3 regions of the Streptomyces sp. NPDC023481 genome follow, and region 1 is predicted to be linked to each of the others. Evidence: riboswitches for the same ligand, from Rfam matches in the RefSeq annotation. Region 1 holds a riboswitch; each other region holds the start of a gene.

The links. A riboswitch is a leader RNA that binds a small molecule or an ion and turns the genes downstream of it on or off. The one in region 1 is predicted to bind cobalamin.
Region 2: linked by a shared signal. The riboswitch ahead of nicT (Nickel transporter NicT) and the one ahead of ACZ3ZD_RS31365 (prenyltransferase/squalene oxidase repeat-containing protein) in region 1 are both predicted to bind cobalamin.
Region 3: linked by a shared signal. The riboswitch ahead of metE (5-methyltetrahydropteroyltriglutamate--homocysteine S-methyltransferase) and the one ahead of ACZ3ZD_RS31365 (prenyltransferase/squalene oxidase repeat-containing protein) in region 1 are both predicted to bind cobalamin.

The regions. Positions count from the first base shown of each region.
Region 1 covers NZ_JBVHJE010000019.1:175,122-178,388, forward strand. The annotation lists gene ACZ3ZD_RS31365 (prenyltransferase/squalene oxidase repeat-containing protein) at 1-1,379, opposite strand, end outside; cobalamin riboswitch at 1,483-1,612, opposite strand; cobalamin riboswitch at 1,663-1,796, shown strand; gene ACZ3ZD_RS31370 (prenyltransferase/squalene oxidase repeat-containing protein) at 1,993-3,267, shown strand, end outside.
Region 2 covers NZ_JBVHJE010000004.1:18,638-21,904, forward strand. The annotation lists gene ACZ3ZD_RS10380 (superoxide dismutase) at 1-558, shown strand, start outside; gene nicT (Nickel transporter NicT) at 695-1,804, opposite strand; cobalamin riboswitch at 1,832-2,021, opposite strand; gene ACZ3ZD_RS10390 (ArsR/SmtB family transcription factor) at 2,102-2,509, shown strand; partial or broken gene ACZ3ZD_RS10395 (PepSY domain-containing protein) at 2,791-3,267, opposite strand, start outside.
Region 3 covers NZ_JBVHJE010000004.1:2,005-5,271, forward strand. The annotation lists gene metE (5-methyltetrahydropteroyltriglutamate--homocysteine S-methyltransferase) at 1-1,261, opposite strand, end outside; cobalamin riboswitch at 1,429-1,647, opposite strand; gene ACZ3ZD_RS10295 (3-hydroxybutyryl-CoA dehydrogenase) at 1,840-2,709, opposite strand; gene aceB (malate synthase A) at 2,706-3,267, opposite strand, start outside.

The DNA.
Region 1 (3,267 bases):
ACACCGAGGACCGTGCCCCGCGTGGCGGAAGTGAACGCCGAGCCGTCGATGCTGACCTTCCACGTGTTCGATCCGCTGTTGGCCTTGCCGTTGACGGCGGTGATCGTGGCGGTGCCGGAGGACGGGGTGACGCTCGTGACGCAGCCGGACGGCGTGGCGGCGCTCGCTGCCGCGTCGAGGAGGGCGCCCAGCGTGGTCGTCGAGCCGGTCGGGGTGAGGGCCACGGAGCACACCTTCAGGTTTCCCGCGCCGTCGTCCACCGTGAGTCCCAGCTTCGTGGCCGTACCGGCGGTGAGGGAGGACTGGCTCACCCACTGGGGCGCACCCGGCGTCGTGGGAACCGGCGGGGTGGCCGTGAAGCCGCCGCCGGCCACGGCCCGGAGTCCGTCGATGGACGCGTACGCCGCCGGTGAGGTGTCGGACGGCAGGTACTTGAAGCCGCCGCCCGGGTTGAACTGCTGGGCGATCAGGAAGTCCACCGGTGTCCTGCCCATGGAGGTGAGGAAGTCACCGGTCTGCGGGTTGATGCCGCAGGCGTTCAGGCCGGACACCGCCCAGCCGTTGGAGTCGGTGTTGACGCCGAACATGGCGTTGAAGGCGCCGCTGTTCGGCACGAGCTTGCTCTTCAGGAACGCCTTGGCCTGTACGACGTCCGTGTCCGTGTTCGGCACGCCCGACACGCACAGGGCGGCCATCGCCGCCCCTGTCATGTCGATGTCGCTCGCGGCGGAGAGCTGGCTGGGGTTGCCCTCGGCCTTGCTGTAGTTCCAGCCGCCGTCGTTGTGCTGGTTGGCCCGGATGCGGGTGACGACCGCATCGCGCAGGGCCTGCGGGATGCGTGCCTGCCCGGACTGGGTCTTCGCACCGTTCAGGGCGAGTGCCGCGAAGACGGTGCCGTTGAAGTTGGCGGACGGGCCGATGTAGCCGGGTTCGGCGGTCTGCCAGTAGCCGTAGATGTCGGCGATCAGGTTGCGGGACGCGGAGACGCGGGAGGGGTCGATGCCCGCGGCGTAGGCGTTCAGCGTGGCGCGTTCGTAGTCTGTGACCACGGGGGAGGTGGAGGGCCAGCCGGCGGTGGAGAGCAGGTTGCGGTAGACGGTTCTCGCGTTCTTGCTCGGGTCGCCGCCGGGCGTCACGTCCACGGCGGCGGTTCCGGCCGAGGCGAACGCGCTGAAGGCCCACTCGTTGGACAGGCCGGAGCCGGCGTACGAACCGTCCGCCGCTTGCAGCGACTTGAGGTAGGTGACGCCGTTCGTCTTCGACGTGGCGATCTGCGCGGGTGTGGAGGTGGCCGCGGCGGGCAGCGTGGTGAGGGCGAAGGCGCCGAGCGCGGCGGCCGTGGCGAGGGCGGGACGGCGGTAGGACAGCGAACGGGGCATGGCCTGCTCCTTGGACGGAGGACGCCGGCCGGACCCGGTGCGGGGCCGACGGTGGCCTGCGGAGCAGCGGGCGTGGCCGCCGTCCGGAACGCGTGGACCGGCTTCCAAAGGTGCTTCACCGCTTGGGCATTCGGGCTCGGGCCGGTCCCTGCCGTCCCACACCGCTGCGCGTCAGCCCCGGATTCCCACCGGGTTCCCCCACTCGGCAGTGGGACGGTATCGGACGCGTGACCGAGCCGCCAGTGTTCACCTCGGCCGGCCGGTGGACCACCTTGACGGTGTCTGTGAGACGTGTTCAAATCCCGCTGATACGCAACAAGTTCCAGGGGAAGCCGGTCGAAGTCCGGCGCTGACCCGCAACCGTGGGCCCGGTACCGCCGGGCGAGCCGGAATGCCTGGGGCGTGTTCAACAGCAACAGACGCCGTCGTGGACTACGGCGTGGTGCGACCAGCTTCCGGCTGCGGGGAACTCCTCGTCCGACGGAGGCCCTCTGCCACGTCCGCGCCCGCGTCGGGCAGGCGCGAGGGGGCCGTGGTGCGGACGGGGAAGCGAAGAAACGGGAGAATCGGGGGCGCGCGAGGCACGGCACTCGTGTCCGCCCTGTTCATCCTGATGGCGGCCTGCGTGACGTTCTTCGCGACGGCACCTGCCGCCGCCGAGGGTGTCGGTGACTGCACCTCGGCCAAGGGTGCCGTCGTCGCCGTCGACTTCGGGGCGTTCGGCGGCGAAGTGGAGCGCGGTTGCGACACCACGCCCACCACGGGCTACGACCTGCTGCACGACGCCGGCTTCACCACCACCGGCACCCAGCACGACGGCCCCGCATTCATCTGCCGCATCGGTTACGGCGCTTTCCACTCCGGCACGCAGTACCCGACCCCGGACAAGGAGTCCTGCGTTCTGACCCCGCAGGCGACGGCGTACTGGTCGTACTGGACCGCGTCACCCGGCCAGGACGAGTGGACCTACAGCCAGTACGGCGCAAAGGACCGCAAACTCAAGGACGGCGACGTCGACGCCTGGGTCTACGGCGGCACGGACGTCGGCGGCACGACGGGCAAGCCCGCCTTCACCCCCGACGACGTACGCGCCGGCGCCACCCACACACCCGACCCGGGCGGAACGCCCACCGGCGCCCCCGGCACGGTCGACCTGACCGCTGCCGCAGCATGGCTCAAGGGCCGCCTGACCGACGGCGAGCGCATCGTCGACGACGGAGCAACCACACCGAACTACGCGCTGACCGCCGACACCGCCTACGCTCTCGCCGCGGTGGACGGCGAGAGCGCCACGCTCGACAAGGTCACCGGCTTCCTCGCCGCCCACGTCGGCGACTTCGGCTACCCGAACGGCGCCGACCAGGCGCCGGACGCCACCGCCGTCGCCCGCCTCGCCCTCCTCGCCGAGGTCACCGAACGCGATCCGCGTGCTCTCGGCGGGCGCGACCTCATCGACGTCCTCACGAAGAACGTGTGCGCGGCGGGCCCCGAATCCGGCGACGCGCACCCGGGCTGCACCGCCGAGGGCGACTTCCGGTCCGCGTCCTACACCGAGGGCCAGGCCCTGTCCGTCCTGGCCCTCCTGCGCGCCGGGGTGGCACCCCCGGCCACGACCGTCGACCGTCTCACGCAACTCCAGTGCAAGGACGGCGGCATCACCAGCATCCTCATCCGCGCCGGCGAGTACTGCGACGGTGACCCCGCCACCACCGGCTTGGTCGCCCTGGTGCTGCACAAGGCCGGAGGCCACGACGACGCCGTCACCCACGCTCGCACCTACCTGACCAAGACCCAGCGAGCGGACGGCGCCTTCCCCGGCTATACCGGATCCTCCTCCGGCAGCGTGACCGCGACGGCATACGCCGCGCAGGCCCTGCGCGCTCTCGGT
Region 2 (3,267 bases), on a different contig from region 1:
AAGCACCACGCGGCGTACGTGAAGGGCGCCAACGACACGCTGGAGCAGCTGGCCGAGGCGCGGGACAAGGAGTCGTGGGGCTCGATCAACGGGCTGGAGAAGAACCTGGCCTTCCACCTCTCGGGCCACATCCTGCACTCGATCTACTGGCAAAACATGACCGGCCCGAAGGACGGCGGCGGCGAGCCCCTGGCCCAGGACGGCGTCGGTGACCTGTCGGACGCGATCACCGAGTCCTTCGGCTCCTTCGCCGGCTTCAAGGCCCAGCTGACCAAGGCCGCGGCCACCACCCAGGGTTCGGGTTGGGGTGTGCTCGCCTACGAGCCGCTGAGCGACCGCCTCATCGTCGAGCAGGTCTATGACCACCAGGGCAACGTCGGCCAGGGCTCGACCCCGGTCCTGGTCTTCGACGCCTGGGAGCACGCCTTCTACCTGCAGTACAAGAACCAGAAGGTCGACTTCATCGAGGCCATGTGGCAGGTCGTCAACTGGCAGGACGTGGCCAAGCGCTACGCCGCCGCCAAGGAGCGCGGCGACAGCCTGCTGCTCAAGCCGTGACGCCGTAGCACACCTCAGGCGTCCTGCCTCGTGATCGTCTTCTCACCCTTCACGTCGGCAGGCGGTACAACGAAAGGCTCCCGCAAGGCAGATCCTTGCGGGAGCCTTTCTGTGGCCGGCGCCCGCCCGAGTCAGGTCAACCTGCGTCCGCGGTACGAGCGTTCCACCGCTCCTCGACCTTGGCCAGCCGCCAGTAGCCGATGGCCGCGGCCCAGACCACCACGAACAGGCCGACGATGACGTAGCCGACGTTGTCCAGGTCCAGGCCCGCGATCCAGCCGGAGGCGTCGTCACTGAGGCCCAGCTTGTCGTGCAGCACCCCGACCAGCTCGATCGTGCCGACGAAGAAGGCCACTGCGATGGACAGGCCGGTGATGGTGAGGTTGTAGAACACCTTGCGGACCGGGTTCGAGAACGCCCACTGGTAGGCGAAGTTCATGAAGGTTCCGTCCAGGGTGTCGAACAGGCTCATACCGGCCGCGAAGAGCAGCGGCAGGCACAGGACCGCGTACCAGGGAAGGCCGGCCGCGGCGCCGTTACCGGCCAGGGCGAGGAGCAGCACCTCGGTGGTGGTGTCGAAGCCGATGCCGAAGAGGAAGCCGAGCGGGAACATCTGGCCGGGACGGCGGATGGACTTGGTGAGCCGGCCCAGAATGCGGTTCATGAAGCCGCGCGAGTCCAGGTGGGCCTCCAGCTCCGCCTCGTCGTAACGTCCGGCTCGCATCGCCTTGAAGACGCGCGCGATCCCGACCAGAGCGACCAGGTTCAGGGCGGCGATCAGGTACAGGAACCCTCCGGAGACGGTGGTGCCGACGGTGCCGAGGACCTGGTGGGTGTGGGAGCCGTCGTTCATCAGGGTGCCGGCGAGCTTCGCGCCGCCGGCGACCAGCGCGGCCATGGCGACCACCACACTGGAGTGGCCGAGCGCGAACCAGAAGCCCACCGACACCGGCCGCTGGCCGTCGGCCATCAGCTTGCGGGTGGTGTTGTCGATCGCGGCGATGTGGTCAGCATCGAAGGCGTGCCGCATACCGAGGGTGTAGGCCGTGATGCCCAGACCCACCCCGAACGCCTTGGTCCCGACCTCGTAGTGGTGCGGCACGACGAGCAAAAAGAGGATGCCGAAGGCGACCACGTGCAGGGCGACGATGACAGCCAGGAGGCCGGCGGTTCGGACGGTGTCCTCGCGGCGCCAGCGGAAGGAAGGGGCGGCGGTGGTTTCGGGCACGCCTGGGGACAGGGTCATACGGTCACGCTCCAGCACCTCGTGGATCAGTTTCGTGCTGCCGTGGCCGGTCTCCTGGCTGACGGGTCATCGCGCCCGCCCCTGCCTTCCCGGCCGTGAGGCCAGTGGCAACGCTTGGGGCGGGAACTCCCCGATCACAGTGGCGAGGGCCGCTCCGGACTGAGTCCCTGAGGGACTGTCACCGGTCTTCCCGAACACCACGGCCCGCCCACCCTAGAAGGCAGGAGGTCGCGGCTGCAAGGCTGCACAACTGATGAGGTATGGAGGCAGGGTGCCGGTGACTGCGATGATGGGCCCATGCATCTCGTCCCCGCGGAACGTGCCGGGCAGCGGACCATCGACGGCCATCGGGTCTGCGACGCCATCGCAGCCGTCGGCGAGCCCGGGCGGGTACGCGCCTGGGCCGACCGTTTCTCCCTGCTCTCCGATCCCGGACGCCTGTCCCTGCTGCTGGCCCTCCACGAGGCGGGCCCCATCGCCGTCTCTGACCTCGCCGTGGTCACCGGGATGCGGGACACCGCCGTGTCCCAGGCCCTGCGTCTGCTGCGGGCCGCGGGCGCGGTGGAGGGCGAGAAGGACGGTAGGGTCGTGCGCTACCGCCTCGTCGACGGCTCCCTCGCCGCGTTGCTGAGCCACTGCACGTCACACGATGCAAGCGCCGACAGCACAATGTCGCGAGGAGCAAGTGGCGCAGGACCACGATAAGGATCGCAGCTGCGCGCCATTGCCGCCGGTCTCGGACAGGGCCAACAGCGGCTCTTGAACCGGGAGGAGTGTTGATGGACCGCATTCGCCGAAGCCTTTTCCGCTGTCCAGCAGTCGGCACCAGAAGGACGGATTCCGGGCTGGGGCGGCGAATTTCCTGATGCAGCTTTCGCCACGTCCGGCTGTGGACGAGTTGGTGTTCACCTGCCCCTCATGGAACTCCTCCCGGCGGCGTGCGGCGTGCGGCGTGCGGCGTGGGGTCGTCGCTCCGGCCGGTCGGTTCAGGCGTGTGCGTGCCCGGTGCGGCGGCGAGAGATTCGGCTGAGGAGGAGGTCCACGACGAGGAAGGCGGCGAGTGGGATCCCGAGCAGCGGGACGTAGTAGCCGACCACGGCGACCATCGCTGCGCCGGGCACCAGCACGTACACCGGTACCTGCCGCCAGGCGCCGCGGGGGATCGGGCGGCCGAAGGCGGAGCCGCGGCCGCGCTGCCACCACATGCGGTAGCCCCAGAGGGTGAGCAGGACCAGGGCCAGGGCGAGGACGGCCAGCGCGATCTGGTTGGCGAGGCCGAACAGGGTGCCGGTGTGGGCGTCGATGCCCCACCGGGTGAGCTCGGCCGGCATCGGGTAGTCGGCGAAGCGCAGGACGTCGGTGACCTTGCCAGTGGCCGGGTCGACGGCGATCGAGTCCTGGCTGGGGCCGCTGCCTGGGCGGACCCGCCTGAATCGCCGGCCGTGTGGGGTGGGGCGGTGGTG
Region 3 (3,267 bases), on a different contig from region 1:
GGCGGGCGTCGGCGTTGGTGACGGCGGCGGCGCGGGAGCGTACGGCGGGGCCGTTGGTGATGGGCGAGCCTGCTCGCGAGGCGAGGCCGGCGCGGTTGGCGGCCAGTTCGGCGGTGATCGTGCCGGTGCCCTGGGCGAGGCCCTTGGCGAGGGTGACGACCTCGCGCGTCTTCTGCCGGGCGAAGGCGAGCCAGCGCAGGATCTGGGGCTCGATGTCCCGTTCCGTGGTGGCGTCGAGCGGGACGTGCAGCAGGGAGCAGGACGCGGAGACGTCGACCCGGTCGGCCAGTCCGAGCAGGGTGCCCAGGGTGGACAGGGACTTGGCCAGGTCGTTGACCCAGATGTTGCGGCCGTTGACGACGCCGGCCACCAGCCGCTTGCCGGGCAGACCGCCTGCGGCGGCGAGGTCGTCGAGGTTGGCGGCGGCGGCCTCGGTGAAGTCCAGGGCCAGGCCCTCGACCGGTGCCTTGGCCAGTACCGGCAGGGCTTCGCCGAGCCGGTCGAAGTAGGACGCGACCAGCAGCTTGGGCCGGTCGGTGAGGGCGCCGAGGTCGCGGTAGGCGCGGCCGCCGGCGTCGAGTTCGGCCGGGGTGCGGTCCTGGACGAGGGCGGGTTCGTCCAGCTGGACCCACTCGGCGCCCGTGGCGCGCAGGTCGGCGAGGACTTCGGCGTACACCGGCAGCAGCCGGTCCAGCAGGGTGAGCGGCTCGAAGTCGTCCGGTACGCCGGGTGCGGGCTTGGCCAGGAGGAGGTAGGTGACCGGGCCGACCAGCACGGGCCGGGCGGTGAGGCCCAGTGCCAGGGCTTCCTTCAGCTCGGTGACCTGCTTGGTGGTGTCGGCGGCGAACACGGTGTCGGGGCCGAGTTCGGGGACGAGGTAGTGGTAGTTGGTGTCGAACCACTTGGTCATCTCCAGCGGTGCGACCTCCTGGGTGCCGCGGGCCATGGCGAAGTAGCCGTCGAGCGGGTCGGCGGCGACCGCCTCCCGGTGGCGTGCGGGGACGGCGCCAACCATGACGGTGGTGTCCAGGACGTGGTCGTAGTACGAGAAGTCGCCGGTGGGCACCTCGTCGATGCCGGCCTCGGCGAGCTGCCGCCAGTTCGTACGGCGCAGTTCCGAGGCGGTGGCACGGAGGGCGTCGGCGGTGACGCGCCCCTTCCAGTAGCCCTCGATCGCCTTCTTCAGTTCCCGGCTCTGTCCCTGGCGGGGGTAGCCGTGCACGGTGGACCGTGCTGCCGCGGCTGCGGGCTTGGTGGTCACGGAGATCTCCTTCGCGAGATGAATCCCTGAGATCCCTGGTGACGGGACGAGAGCGCGAAGGGGTGACGGACCCGGACGGGTACGAACTCGCGCGGCACGGCGCGGTCCTCCGTCCGGTATGTCGCCGACCCGCCCTCGAGGTCACCGGGATGTCCGCGCACGAGTGGTCCGGGCGCGGGCAGTTGGCAGGTCTTCGGACTCGCGGGCACGTCCTCACCGAGGAGGACTCCTACTGGCCGTCGCTTCCCAGGCCCTCCCGGGCCCAGTGCGTATGACGGCGGTCGTTCCCGCTCACCGCTGCGGGGCAGTCCCGGATTCCCACCGGGTTCCCTCTTACGACGCATCCCGCCTGGCGGACGGGGCGAACCAGCTGCACCCGCCACCCTACGGGGCCACCGTCGGACAAGGGAGCAGGACGTCCACCATCCGGACGGTGAGGCGGACCGATGCGCGCCGGGCAGGGCACAGGGCGGGAAGCCCGCCGCACACGCGCTTCCCGCCCTTCCCCTGTCACGCCGCCCGGGGACCCTCATCCCCTGCGGCGGCGCGGGTCCCTCGGCCCGCGCCGTACCGGGCCCTCAGACCGGTTCGTAGGTGTGGAACCCTCTGCCGGTCTTCCGGCCGAGGAGTCCGGCCTCCACCATCCGCTGGAGCAGCGGTGGAGGCGCGTGGAGCGGCTCGCGGAACTCGTCGTAGAGCGATTCGGCGATCGAGGCGACGGTGTCCAGTCCGATCAGGTCCGCGAGCTTCAGCGGGCCCATCGGGTGGGCGCAGCCCAGCTCCATGCCGGTGTCGATGTCGGCGGCCGTGGCGAAGCCTGACTCCGCCATGCGGATCGCCGACAGCAGGTAGGGGATGAGCAGCGCGTTGACGACGAAGCCGGCCCGGTCCTGGGAACGGATGACGGTCTTGCCGAGCACGCGGGCCGCGAAATCCTCGACCGTGGCGGTCGTGTCGGCCGAGGTGTGCAGCGAGGTCACGACCTCCACCAGTGGCAGCACGGGGACGGGATTGAAGAAGTGCAGTCCTACGACCCGGTCAGCGCGGCTCGTGGCCATGCCGAGTCGCATGACCGGGAGGGAGGAGGTGTTGGTGGCGAGGACGGCGGCGGGGTCCTCGATGATCTTGTCGAGGGCGGCGAACACCTCGGTCTTGGCGTCCGGGTTCTCCACCACGGCCTCCACGACGAGCTGCCGGTCGGCCAGGTCTTCGAGGTCGCCGGTGAAGACGAGGCGGGTGAGGGCGTTCCGCGCGGCGGACTCCTCCAGCTTGCCGCGCCGGACGGCGCGGTCGAGGGAGGCCGCCACCCGGTCCCGCGCGGCTCGGGCCGCGACGGCGTCGACCTCGCACACCACGGTGTCCAGCCCCGCTCGTGCGCAGACCTCGGCGATACCGGCGCCCATCTGACCGCCACCCACGACGCCGATGCGCCCGATGTCCCCGCTCACGCCCTGGCCTCCGTCCGGCGCACGAGGTGCCGGGTGTAGGCGTCAGGGGTGAAGAAGAGCGGCACCTCGGCTGCCAGAGCGGTTCGTTCGAACAGCGCGCGGGCCGCTTGGACATCTGCCCAGGGGTATGCGGCGCCGAGCGCGGCGGCCTCGTCGTCGAGCAGCCCGAGGACCGTCTCCCGGTCGACCACCCGATGGCGCAGCCACTGCCAGATCTGCACGCGGGCGATCTCGGCGGTCGCCGCGTCCTCCATGAGCCCGTACAGGGCGACGGCGCCCTGGCCGCGCAGCCAGGCGGCGAAGTAGCGCAGGGCGACGGCGACATTGGTGCGAACGCCCTCCATGGTCGGGGGGCCGCTGATGCGGCGCACCGACAGCAGGTCGACCGCCGTCACCTCCACGTCGTCGCGTGTCCGGTCGAGCTGGTGGGGGCGTTCGCCGAGGACGTCGTCGAAGACCTCGCGGCAGACGGGGACGAGGCCGGGGTGGGCGACCCAGGAGCCGTCGAAGCCGTCCTCCGCCTCGCGCTCCTTGTCCAGCCGCACCTTGGCGAGTGCG